Regions from separate parts of the Siminovitchia fortis genome, predicted to be linked through region 1. Evidence: riboswitches for the same ligand, from Rfam matches in the RefSeq annotation. Region 1 holds a riboswitch; each other region holds the start of a gene.
The links. Region 1 has a riboswitch for thiamine pyrophosphate ahead of FS666_RS10315 (ABC transporter substrate-binding protein). Riboswitches for the same ligand answer to the same signal wherever they lie in the genome.
Positions count from the first base shown of each region.

Region 2: another riboswitch for thiamine pyrophosphate. It lies ahead of FS666_RS17525 (ABC transporter ATP-binding protein); the one in region 1 lies ahead of FS666_RS10315 (ABC transporter substrate-binding protein).
Region 3: another riboswitch for thiamine pyrophosphate. It lies ahead of FS666_RS03145 (thiamine phosphate synthase); the one in region 1 lies ahead of FS666_RS10315 (ABC transporter substrate-binding protein).

Region 1 is NZ_VEKZ01000027.1:8,778-12,997, reverse strand. It holds gene FS666_RS10330 (ABC transporter ATP-binding protein) at 1-172, opposite strand, end outside; gene FS666_RS10325 (ABC transporter permease) at 169-933, opposite strand; gene FS666_RS10320 (MTH1187 family thiamine-binding protein) at 933-1,223, opposite strand; gene FS666_RS10315 (ABC transporter substrate-binding protein) at 1,226-2,233, opposite strand; TPP riboswitch at 2,300-2,411, opposite strand; gene FS666_RS10310 (helix-turn-helix domain-containing protein) at 2,604-3,842, opposite strand; gene FS666_RS10305 (TIGR01777 family oxidoreductase) at 3,932-4,220, opposite strand, start outside.
Region 2 is NZ_VEKZ01000076.1:6,112-10,331, forward strand. It holds gene FS666_RS17510 (M42 family metallopeptidase) at 1-113, shown strand, start outside; gene FS666_RS17515 (DUF84 family protein) at 134-661, shown strand; gene FS666_RS17520 (YtoQ family protein) at 685-1,125, opposite strand; TPP riboswitch at 1,308-1,406, shown strand; gene FS666_RS17525 (ABC transporter ATP-binding protein) at 1,521-2,291, shown strand; gene FS666_RS17530 (ABC transporter permease) at 2,288-3,040, shown strand; gene FS666_RS17535 (ABC transporter substrate-binding protein) at 3,037-4,047, shown strand; gene FS666_RS17540 (PTS sugar transporter subunit IIC) at 4,197-4,220, shown strand, end outside.
Region 3 is NZ_VEKZ01000005.1:60,356-64,575, forward strand. It holds gene FS666_RS03130 (ThiF family adenylyltransferase) at 1-988, opposite strand, end outside; gene FS666_RS03135 (thiazole synthase) at 985-1,758, opposite strand; gene thiS (sulfur carrier protein ThiS) at 1,763-1,963, opposite strand; gene FS666_RS03145 (thiamine phosphate synthase) at 1,969-2,613, opposite strand; TPP riboswitch at 2,659-2,767, opposite strand; gene FS666_RS03150 (4a-hydroxytetrahydrobiopterin dehydratase) at 2,834-3,130, opposite strand; gene FS666_RS03155 (LLM class flavin-dependent oxidoreductase) at 3,223-4,220, shown strand, end outside.

The DNA.
Region 1 (4,220 bases):
CTTGATCTGGAGCCAGAAGTCCTCCGATAAGGTGAAAAAGTGTGCTTTTACCGCTTCCGGAAGGACCGAGAATCGTGACAAATTCCCCTTCCTCAACCGAAAGCTGTAAATCCTTCAATATTTCTTTTCCCGCAAAGCTTTTGGACAAATGTCTGATTTCCAAGTCGCTCATCTATTAACCTTCTTTCTTCTCCATTTGACAAGCTTAGCTTCAGCAAATGTAATGACGGCAAAAAACAGCAGGCTCAACATCATGATGATAAAAATCGCCACAAATACCCGGTCTGTGCGGAAAGATGAAGAGGACAGTGTCATATAGACTCCAATCCCACTTTTTGCCCCGAGCCATTCGGAAATCACGGCTCCCATCACACTGTAGGTCGCTGAAATTTTCAGCCCTGAAAAAACGGAGGAGAGGGCATACGGCCACTCCAGCTTTGAAAACAACTGGATTTTGGAAGCCCCCGCCATCAGCATGTAATGCTTCATATCATGCGGGACATTCCGGAAACCGTCCATAGCCGCAACTGTAACTGGGAAAAAGCAGACAAGCGTAATGACGATGATTTTGGGCAGCAGCCCGAAGCCGAACCAAATGACCAATAGTGGAGCCAAGACGATGATTGGAACATTTTGCGATAAAATCAAAAGCGGATAAACTGACTCCTGGACTCCCGGGAGCAAATGCAAAATGACGGCAGTTAGCAGGCCGACAGCACAGCCGATCACAAAACCTCCGGCTGCAAGCCCCACGGTCGATTGAAGATGCGGCAGGATCCCCTCGAAACCTTCCATTCCTTCGGCAAAGATGGAAGAAGGTGCAGGAAGGAGCCACTCGGGAATATCGAGCATTTTTACCGCCAATTCCCATATACATAATAAAAGGAGGAGGACCGCTGCCGGCCTCCATCCTTTCTTTGCGACCCACCCCATTATTGGTATTTCTCCGTCAATTGGCCCATTGTTATCCCTTCCGGCTGATATAGTATTTTCACCTGGGAAATGACATTGCTGCTGCCTATTTCAATCATGCGCTCATTCATTCTCCTGATAACTTCCATCAATTCGGAGAATTCGCCTTCCATCGTTGTCTCCAGCGGGTGCACCTCATGTTTGATCCCTGCTTCCCGGATCACTTTGATCGCTTCATCCACATAGGGAATGACGTCTTCGCCGTTCTTTGTTTTCGGGATGATTTGTATGCTGACTAATGAGTTGGCCATTTTCAGTCCTCCTTTTCGGGTAAAAATTCATTCGTGAATGCTTTATCCACATCAATTTCTTTTTCAAGCAATCCTTTATCGAGCATCCAATCCATATAATTTTGCCAAACTTCGGCTTTTTGTTCTCCCCAGCGCGGGGCATCATCCTGATAGCGCGGTGCCAGCCATTCCTGGCTTTTCTTTACAAGTTCTGCGTCCAGATCTGGAACGGCTTTGATTAAAATATCAGCGGCCTCTTCAGGCTGGTCGATGGCAGATTCATAGCCTTTTGATACTGCAGCCATGAACGCTTTGACAGTCTCCGGATCTTTTTCAATCATTTTTTCGCTCGTCGAAATAACAGGTGTGTAATAATCGAGCTTGTCCGAGTAATCCGTAAGGTAGACCATATTGATCTTTTCACCGCGAAGCTCCGCTTCCACTCCGGTCCACGCATAATAGATCCAGGCGAAGTCAATATCTCTTTTTACAGCCGTAAAAAAGTCGGCATCCCCCATGTTCACGATGTCCACCTTCTCAACATCCGCACCTTCCGTTTCCATCAGGGATGCCAAAACCGCTTTTTCAAGCGGAGCCCCCCATCCTCCATACGCTTTTCCTTCAAAGTCCTTTGGCGACTTGATATTTTTTTCTTCCGGGGATGCAAATCCCGATGTGTTATGCTGGATGACCGCGCCAATTGAAACAATCGGGACATCCTGAACACGCGCTTCCGTTATGCTCTCCTGGTAGCTGACACCAAACTCGGATTTTCCTGAAGCCACAAGCTGATCCGCTCCGGCTTCCCCTGGCAGGATGATGTCCACATCCAATCCTTCCTCTTTGAAAAAGCCTTTCTCCTGTGCAACATATAACCCTGTATGGTTCGTGTTCGGCGACCAATCCAGGACAACAGACACCTTTTTAAGACTTTCCTCTTTCCCGGCTGAATCGCTCTTATCCTTCGCTTGTCCACCGCAGCCGGCCAACAATAATAAAACACTAAAGATACTTCCCAACCATTTTTTCATTGAATTTCCTCCCTGATGTCATATAAGAAATGGCGCCAAGGGAAAATGAACCCAAGGCGCCAAGGCATGCTAAAATTTGACGTTCCCTTCGCTGGTATGAGCCAGATCAGGTTCAAAGGGTCAGCATTTTCCCCGAATGCTTTCTCAACCGGCACCACCGGTTCCCCTACTTCATCATTATTTAATTCCCCCTCATTATAGCAGAAAAAAAAGAAAACTGCTCCAAAAAGAGCAGCTTCCCTGATCCGTACGCCAAATCAAACTGGTGGAAAAATAGGCGGTGACTGCGGAGTGATTCCGCCTCCGATAATCGGAGCAATGTAAAATACCCATGCAATGCTTGCGGTTACAATCAGTTTTTTCATTTTCATCACCTCTCTGCTATTTTTTTATAATAATAAAGTGCTCTATCCGTATCTCTAGCTAAATAATATTCTGCTAAGGATAAAGCAAATTTATTATAATCTTCAATGAAAAAGAACTTTTCCAAAAACGGCAAGACATCGTTTTCAAGAAATGCCATTGCCTTTTCTTTATGGTCTTTTAATAAATATTGATAATATCGAAAAATCAATTCTTGCTTTTTCATAGAGTTAGCTTTTGTTTCCACCAAAATCTTAGAAATATTCCGAAGTGCTTTTTCTTTCTCTCCTAGGGAGATCAAAAGCTCAGTATAGCTGCATAAGCTTACCAGGTATTCTTTCTGTGATTGGGCTTTTTCCATTGAAAGGAGATAATAACCTGCGGCCTCTTCGAATTTTCCCGTTTTTTCAAGCAACAGGGCGTAGTTGTTATACATGGTAGAAATTAATTCTTCTGTATTGATTAAATTCATATTCCTGAATATAAAACGATACTGCTCTGCAGCGTTTTCGTATAAACCCAGATCTGTGTATGCGATACCTAACAAAAATTGAGTATGTAGTATACGCAAATAGTTAAAAGACCTGGAGTAAGCCTCCAAAGCATTGTGACCATAAGCAACACTGCTGCTGTTGTCTTTCAAGTTGGCATAATTAAGTGCAATAAAATAATACATTTCCGCTTGCCAAGGGGAGGGCAATAAGTCGTTTGCCTCAAGTTTCAACAAAGTATCCAGTGACTTTTTATAATCTCCTTTAATAATATCAAATGCAGCATTGATATATTCATAAAGCTCTTTTTCTTGGGCACTTAAAGAATTCAAAATTTGCCTTAGTGTTTCCTGTTCCTTCACGGCTCTCTCAAAGTCATTGACGAGCAAAAAATATCGATATAAGTATAGATGGTAGCGTGCAATGTAATTGGAGAAAGTAATGTATTCCCGCTGTTCTTCCACACGTTGGTAGCACTCTTCTGCGCGCTTCTTATCGTACGAAAGGACAGCATCCAATAAATCAGAGAGGTCGGCTGCAATCGTTTCCGAAGCTCTTTGAATCGAGTCTAACGAAATGCCCAAACGCTCGAGCAGGAGCATGATAGTTTCCTGATTCACTTCTTTGTTGTAATTCTCAAACTTGCTCAAATGTGTAACGGAACATATGCCATTGCACAGCTCAGATTGCGTCATATTTCGTAATTGGCGGTGATATTTGATCATTGCGCCGATATTCATTTTCTCCAAATTCATCTTTTCATCCTCTGGTCATACTACTTGTATAGATAAATAGTAGCACAATTTGGATAATAAATCTATTTTTTTCATGAACTTGTAATTTTTTACACTGAAAAAATATCTTTTAATGCCTCTTTTAAATCCGGAAACAAATAATCATATTGATTCTCTATTGCTTTTTCCGGAATCACGCGCTGGCCGCTAACCAGCATGCTGCTCATTTCTCCAAGCATTAATTTTAAAGCAAACTCGGGGACTGGAAGCCAATGCGGCTTTTCCAGAACGGAACCGATCACCTTCCCGAAATCTTTCATCTGTACGGGGGTTGGTGCGGTGACGTTGAGCGGGCCTTCAATGGCTGGAGTGTCGATCGCAAACTTGATCATGCCGGCG
Region 2 (4,220 bases), on a different contig from region 1:
ATACACATGCGTCCATTGTGCATGTTGATGATTATGCCGCCGCAAAAGAGTTGCTTGTAAATCTAGTAAAAGCGACTGACAAGGCAACGGTTGATTCGATTCGAAACCAATAGACAGACAAGGAGTTTTAGATATGATCATCGCTATCGGATCAAAAAATAAAGCGAAAATAAAGGCTGTTGAAAATACATTCAGGGAATTAAATATGGAAGTTTCCGTCCTTTCGCTGGAGTCACCATCGGGAGTTAGCCCGCAACCATTTTCCGATGAAGAAACAATGAAAGGTGCTGCCAATAGAGCGGAGTTCTGCTTACACCAAATGGAAGAGGCAGATATTGCAATTGGTCTTGAAGGGGGGGTGACAGAAACACCTTTCGGGCTTTTCCTATGCAACTGGGGGGCTTTGGCTGAAAGTGGAAAGGAAACTTTATTTGCCGGCGGAGCGAGAATAAAACTGCCGGGTGACATAGCAGAGCGTCTGAGGGCCGGAGAAGAGCTTGGGCCTGTCATGGATGCTTACAGTAAAATGCAGGGGATCCGTCACAAGGAAGGCGCGATTGGAGTTTTTACACATGGTCTAGTTGACCGAGCGGCCATGTTCAGCCATATTACGAAACTTTTGATCGGACAGTACGAAAAGCTTAAGGGCAGTTCCAATTAAGGAGCTGCCCCTTATGTATTTTATTATTCGAAAATGTACGCCAATGCCTTCATTGCCTGGTTGACCGTTTCTACTGTGGCATTCGCTTTGTTTGAGAGTTCTTTCAACGGGTGGTGAAGTTCCTTGGGGCGAATCAAAATAAGCGGTTTTCCAAGAGTAAGGGCTGTGCTGGCATCCATTGCTGTATTCCATTGTCTGTATTTTTCGCCAAACAATGCGATGACCAAGTCAGCTTTTTGCATTAAAACTTGGGTCCTAAGATTGTTAAAACTGGAAGCGGCTTCATCTCTGAAAACAGCATCAGGCTGTTCTCCTAAAATCTCTTCCCCGATGGCATCCGAGCGGGCGTGATTCTCCATCGGGCCTACAAAATCGACCGGAAGCTGAAGTGTTTGGGCTTTCTCCTTAATTTCCTCTCGCCAGCTGCTGTGAATCTCTCCGGCGAGATAGATAGTTAACCTCATTAAAACCCCTCCTAAAATGGTTTATCACCATCCATCTTACCATTAAAAGTCAGAATAATCCCGTAAATTATCTATAAATAAAAGAATTATCCAATCAATTGAATAAATATAATAAATTTGATTTTAATTGTTTAATAGGTTATAAGTAAGAAGTAAGAAGTAAGCAAAATTAAATACCATTCGAGAAACACTAGGGGTGCCAAAAGCTGAGAGAGGATGGATCCTCAACCCTCGAACCTGATCTGGATAATGCCAGCGCAGGGAAGTGGTTGTTTGCAATTAAATGAAATTGCATACGTATGTCTATGATGTAGAGCCACTTCTATGAAGAAGTGGCTCTTTTTTAATGAAGACTAAGGGCAAACCTGGTATCTCGTCTGGAAAGGAGATGAAAGATGGCAGACAGCCTTGTGTTTGAAGACGTCACTTTTTCATACAAAAGAAGTGACGGAAAAAATGCACAGATATTAAAAGAATTGAGCTTTACGATCAAGGCCGGTGAATTTGTCAGTGTGATCGGTCCGAGCGGATCTGGAAAGAGTACATTGTTCCGCCTCATTTCGGGCCTGGAAACGCAGGATGAAGGCAATATTTTCATGAATGGGGAGGCAATGAAGAACCGGCTTGGGCATATCGGTTACATGGCCCAAAAAGATGGATTGCTTCCGTGGCTCACTGTATTGGATAATGCAGCATTGCCGCTGAAACTAAAAGGGCTATATGGGAAGGAAGCCCAAAAAGACGTAATGGGACAACTGGAAAGGTTTGGATTAAAAGGCTTTGAAGAAAATTTCCCACATGAGCTTTCAGGAGGCATGCGCCAGCGGGTGTCTTTTTTAAGGGCACTTTTAAGCGGATCGGAATTGTTGCTGCTGGATGAACCGTTCAGCGCATTGGATGCGGTTACGAAAATGGTTATGCAGGAATGGCTGCTTGAACAGTGGACAGAAATGGAAAAAACGATCCTTTTTATTACACATGATGTAGAAGAAGCGCTGTTTCTGTCGGACCGTATCCTTATTTTCAGCGAAACCCCTGTTGAACGACTGGATGAAATTACGGTCCCACTTGGCCGTCCTCGGACTGTTTCGGATTTGAAAAATCCTGCATTTACCATGTTAAAAGAGAAGCTTCTGATGGATTTGAAGAAAATGGTGACAATATGAACTTTTTAAGAAGATATGGATTGTCGATTGGATTGGTGTTTTTTTTATTGATTGTATGGGAAACAGGAGCCCGTTTGTATGGGAAACCATTTATTTTGCCATCACCTGTAGATATATTGGTGAGATTATGGGAATTGAGAGATATATTATTTATTAACCACTTGCCGGCGACATTAGCCGTAATTTTAATGGGCCTTTTTTTGTCGCTCGTATTCGGAGCCGGCCTTTCTATATGGATGCATGAAAGTGGGATTGTAAGGAAGGCATTCTTTCCGCTTGTCATTGCTTCGCAAACGATACCGGTAATTGCGCTTGCACCGATATTTGTCCTATGGTTCGGATATTCCATCTGGAGTAAAGTGGTTGTTACTGTATTGATCACATTTTTTCCGATTACCGTCAATACGTTTGACGGACTGAGATCTGCTGATCCTCACTTAAAGGAAATGCTGCAGACAATGGGGGCATCTAAACGGCAAATTTTTCTAAAGGTTGAGTTGCCGTCCGCATTGCCGCACTTTTTTTCGGGATTAAAAGTGGCCGTCACTTTAAGTGTGATTGGCGCGGCGATTGGAGAGTGGCTTGGGGCCGATTCGGGTCTTGGATATTTCAGCCGGAGAATGATGACGCAGTTTGACGGAGCCGGTGTTTTTGCACCTATTGTCCTTCTGTCATTATTAGGTATTGCTCTATTTTTACTTGTACGAATTCTGGAAAAAATAATGATGAAATGGAGAAATGTAAATTGAAGAAAAAGCTGATAGTGACCACAGTCATACTTTTATCTTTGTTTCTCGCAGCTTGTGGAGAAAACAAGGAGGAAGTCGTAGCAAATGAATCGGATCAAGAGCTTCAAGAGTTTGATATTATGCTCGACTGGTATCCAAATGCTGTACATAGCTATTTATATACTGCTGTGGAAAAAGGTTATTTTGAAGAAGAAGGCTTGAAAGTCAATATCCGTTTTCCGGCAAATACGACTGACCCGATCAATCTGGCAGCGACTGGTGACATAGATTTGGGCATTAGCTATCAGCCGGATGTTATTGCTGCAAGAGCCGAAGGTGTTCCTGTAAAGTCAGTCGCAGCCATTGTAAGAAACCCGTTGAACCATATTGTTTTCCTGAAAGACAGTGGGATTAAACGGCCAAAAGATCTTGAAGGCAAAACGGTGGGCTGGCCGGGAATACCGGTGAATGAACCGCTTGTCCTGACGATTGTGGAATCAGATGGTGGGGATATGGGCAAGGTGAAAATGACCGATATCGGCTTTGAACTTAACGCTGCGCTTGCAACGAAGCGTGTAGATGCAGTGAGCGGAGCCTTTATCAACCACGAGGTGCCGGTCCTTGCTGCTGAAGGAATTGAAACGAATCATTTTAATCCAGTAGATTATGGAGTTCCTAGTTATTATGAGTTGCTCTTTGTCACCAATGACGACACGTGGGAGACTAAGCAAGATGAAATTCGCTCTTTCTGGCGTGCAGCAACAAAGGGCTATGAATTCATGAGGGAAAAACCAGATCAGGCTCTTGATATTTTGCTTAAAAACCAAGACGAAGAAAACTTCCCTTTAAACGAGGAAGTGGAAAAGGAAAGTTTGGCTGAGCTGCTGCCGCGTATGGAAGCGGAAGGTGAGATGTTCGGAAGCCAATCGGAAGATTTATGGGAAGAGGTGGTTCAGTGGCTGGCCGATACCGAATATATCAAAGAAGTACCTGATATAGAAGGATTGTTCATCAATATCGCTGAATAAGCTTCCTTTCCTATCCATATCAATGGGTAATTCCTTTTTGCCTGTATTTTTTAACTTTGTATCACCCAATATATAAAAAAGAGATAGACAAAACATACAGTTGTCTTTACACTAGTTAAGGATATGGAAAATATATTGGGGGATATGGAATGAAAAAGTTTTTAGAGCGCAAA
Region 3 (4,220 bases), on a different contig from region 1:
CCTTTGCCTTGACAATATCTTTCGTTCCATGCACCAGCATACGGCCGTCGCGGAATAAAACGATACGGTGTCCGTCAAATTGGCAGGCTACCAAATGCACGTTGGAGATCAAATCAGTTACTATTGGGCGAATGGATTCGGCGAGCGGCCTTAATTCCACATTCCTGTCACGCGACAAGGTCAACTGCACTGTATTCCGTCCGCACAAGACCGCCGTTTTCGTTTGATTTTCCCTTGATAAAAACGGATAATCTGCTTTTTTAGAACAGCTTGGACAATTAGGTCGCCGGAGCGTCGTTACATCAATCGCCGCTTGACCGCCTGTCCAAAGATCAAAGGATTTAAGTCTGGGGTCGACTTTTTCCCCGACAATATATTTGAAAACATTCGTCACTTGGTGGGCAGCAACGACCTGTATAATCGGGCTGATGACCCCCGCCGTATCGCAGGTAAGTGTTTGCGGGGGAAGGGTTTCGAGCAAACAATGAAGACAGGGATGACCTCCCAGCCCAATGGGATAAGTCAGCCCATAGCTGGCGACAACCGCTCCCATAAAAAAAGGGATACCCACTTTCAGTGCCGCATCATTCATTAAAAGCCTTGTCTCAATATTGTCCGTAGCATCCACGATCAGCGATTTGCCTCTGGCCAGCTCTTCTGCATTTTCCGGCGTGACATCAGCCACAAAAGTTTCAACTTCAACTGTGCTATTAATATCCCCAAGCCGCTTTTTAGCCGCAACCGCCTTCGGAAGTCGATCCATCACGTCCTGCTCAGTATATAGCTGCTGCCGCTGCAAATTGCTCCAGTCCAAAATGTCCCGGTCCACAATCGTGAGTTTTCCGACACCGGAGCGGGCAAGCATTTCTGCGCTTGCCGATCCAAGCGCCCCAGCTCCGATAATCAAAACATGGGCCTGCCTGATCTTTTTTTGGCCTTCTTCCCCTATCGGCTCAAACAGTTCCTGCCTGGAATATCGTCCGTTCAAGTCGGAAGCAGCCCTTCCGTCGGGCTGCTGGCCACAGCGTAATCACGCTCATCGATTCTTCCGGCTTCAAAACCAAGACGTCCGGCTTCAATCGCCAGCTTCATGGCTTCGGCCATTTTTACAGGATCTTTTGCACCCGAAACGGCTGTATTCAGCAGGACGGCATCCGCTCCAAGCTCCATGGCATATGCGGCATCTTTCGGGGAACCGATTCCTGCGTCAATAATAACCGGCACTTTCGATTGTTCAATAATGAATTTCAGATTGAGCGGATTTAAAATCCCTTTACCCGAACCGATCGGCGAGGCACCCGGCATGACCGCATGAACACCGAGCTCTTCCAGCCTTCTGGCCAATACCACATCATCCGATGTATATGTAAGGACCGTGAAGCCTTCTTCCAATAACATTTCCGAAGCTTTCAGCGTTTCAACCGGATCCGGCAGAAGCGAACGATCACAGCCGATGATTTCCACCTTCACCATGTCGCACAACCCTGAAGCCTTGGCCAGCTTCGCCGTTCTGACGGCTTCCTCCGCGGTTTTTGCCCCGGCCGTATTGGGAAGCAGGGTGTATTTTGATAAATCCAGCATTTCCAGGAAATTCGGCTGCGAAGGTTCAAACACATTCATCCTTCTTACTGCAAAGGTAAGAATTTCAGCTTCCGATACACGGACCGCTTCCTTTTGGATCTCAAAGGACGGATATTTTCCTGTGCCAAGCAATAGTCTTGATCGAAAGGTTTTATCCCCTATTTTTAACATGCTCATTTTTTCATCCTCCCCCTACAAAATGGATCATTTCCACTTCATCCCGATCCCGGATCGGGCGGTCGTAATCGTCTTTTTGAACAATTTCTTTATTTACTTCCACGATCACGATGCGCTCGGTAAGCTCCAAATGCTCAAGCAGCTGCTGAACATTTGAAACACCTTTTGGCAGCTCATATCGGTTTCCATTTAACGTGATATGCACAGCATTCAACCCCCTTCTAAAAATTGATAAGCTCGGCAGGCTTCGTGGTATTCTTCCGCAGCCCTGGCTGGTTTGGCGCTGTCAAAAATTGAAGACATAACGGCAATCCCCCTTATGTTCATCTTGTTCAGTTCCACAACATGCTCAGGCTTGATTCCGCCAATCGCGTATATATCGGACTGCACATTTTCCGCAATCAATTTCAGTTCCTCAAGACCGCGGGCAGGTACACCTTTTTTGCAATCCGTATCGTATACATGTCCATATAAAAGCCAGTCGGCTCCTGACCGGCTCGCCTCCCAGGCTTCTTCCGGCGAGTGGATTGACCTTCCGGTACGCAAATTCGGAAAATACGATTTCACTTGCTGCAACGTCAAGCCGTGGCCGGGAAGCTGTACCTTGTTGATGCCCGTCACAACCGCAACATCTACCCTGTCATTTATGATCAGCTTTTCTTTGTTGACTTTTGCAGCGGACAGACGGCCGATCAATCGTATGTATTCGTTGGCTGTTTTTGTCCTCTCTCTGATGATAAAATAGTCGACGAACGGCTCAACCTCAACGATGATACGAGCAAGCATGGCGACATCAAACCGGTCATTTGTTACGGCGATCAGCTCCACCCCAAGCCCCCTCCTTTGCAAATGCAAATAGCCACCTCCCTTTATCCGGGAAGGTGGCATTATAGACTAAGACAAAATAATGTGGCACTTCCCTACGCAGGCACAAACCTGATCAGGTCATAAGGGTATCGGAGTTACACTCTTCTCTCAGTCCTTTTGAAGGATTCCCCTAGCGTTTTCAGTATAAAATTGTATATCTACAGACATGGTAACACGGAAAAGCAAATAATGGAAGTATATGAAATCTTCAAAAATTCATTTCCAAGTAAAAACGATCGTAAGCCTCTGCCATTTCAAAATCCAATTCCGTCAGGCCCTTTGCTCTCCAAGAGGAAATTTTCACCGTGATCAATTTGTACTCAATTGTTATGAATGGATGATGCTGAACCCTCTCCGACTCTTCTGCAATCTTTTTCACAAAGGAAATTCCTTGCAGATAATCCCTGAAACGGTATTTGCGGACAATCCACTTTTCATCCGCCAGCCTCCACTCCTTCAACTCGGACAACCTTTCTTGAATAGCCTGTTCAGACAATTTTTCCAAAAAGTTCCCCCTCCATTCAAAGTCACATAATTGGACGTTCACTTATAAACATTCTATCATTCCTTTAAGAGATCTTTAAGGAGTGATCGTATTTGAATTCTCCATCCATAAAAAAATTTCACGGAATTCCATTGTCTGTTTTGGACTTGGCGCCAATCACCGAAGGCAGCAATGCCTCTGAATCATTTAAAAACAGCGCCCAGCTGGCACAGCATGTTGAAAAATGGGGGTTTAACCGTTACTGGCTTGCGGAACACCATAATATGCCCGGCATTGCCAGCTCGGCCACTTCAGTGCTCATCGGCCATATAGCGGGCTCCACCAAAACTATTCGGGTCGGAGCCGGCGGCATTATGCTGCCCAACCACGCAACACTAGTTATAGCCGAGCAGTTCGGCACACTGGAGTCGCTTTACCCGGGCCGCATCGATCTCGGACTGGGCCGTGCACCCGGCAGTGACCAGGCCACTGCTTTTGCTCTGCGCCGGACATTAAACAGGGGAGCTGAAGAGTTTCCTCAGCAATTGGAAGAGCTGCAAAATTATTTCAGTGAAAATCCGGTCGGCCGTGTCCATGCCTACCCGGGAAGAGGGCTAAATATTCCAATCTGGCTGCTTGGCTCCAGTGACTTCAGTGCAAGGCTGGCCGCCCTTAAGGGATTGCCTTTTTCTTTCGCAAGCCACTTTGCACCGCAATATACGCTGCCTGCACTAAGACTCTATCGCGACAATTTCCAGCCTTCGGATGTTCTAGAAAAACCGTATGCCATGGTGGGAGTGAACATCATCGCAGCCGACACGGAAGAGCGGGCCAAATGGCTTGCAACTTCACAACAGCAGCAATTCTTGAGCCTGATCAGAAATATGCCGTCCCAGCTAAAACCGCCAATTGATGATATTGAAAAAGCCTGGTCGCCTTTTGAAAGGGCATCAGTCGAACAAACCCTTGATACAGGCTATACATTTGTCGGAACTCCTGACAAAGTCAAGGAACAACTCGAGAAAGTAATTGAGAGCACCGAAGCGGATGAAGTCATTGTCAACTCACAAATTTTCTATCAGGAAGACCGCCTGCGTTCCTATGAAATATT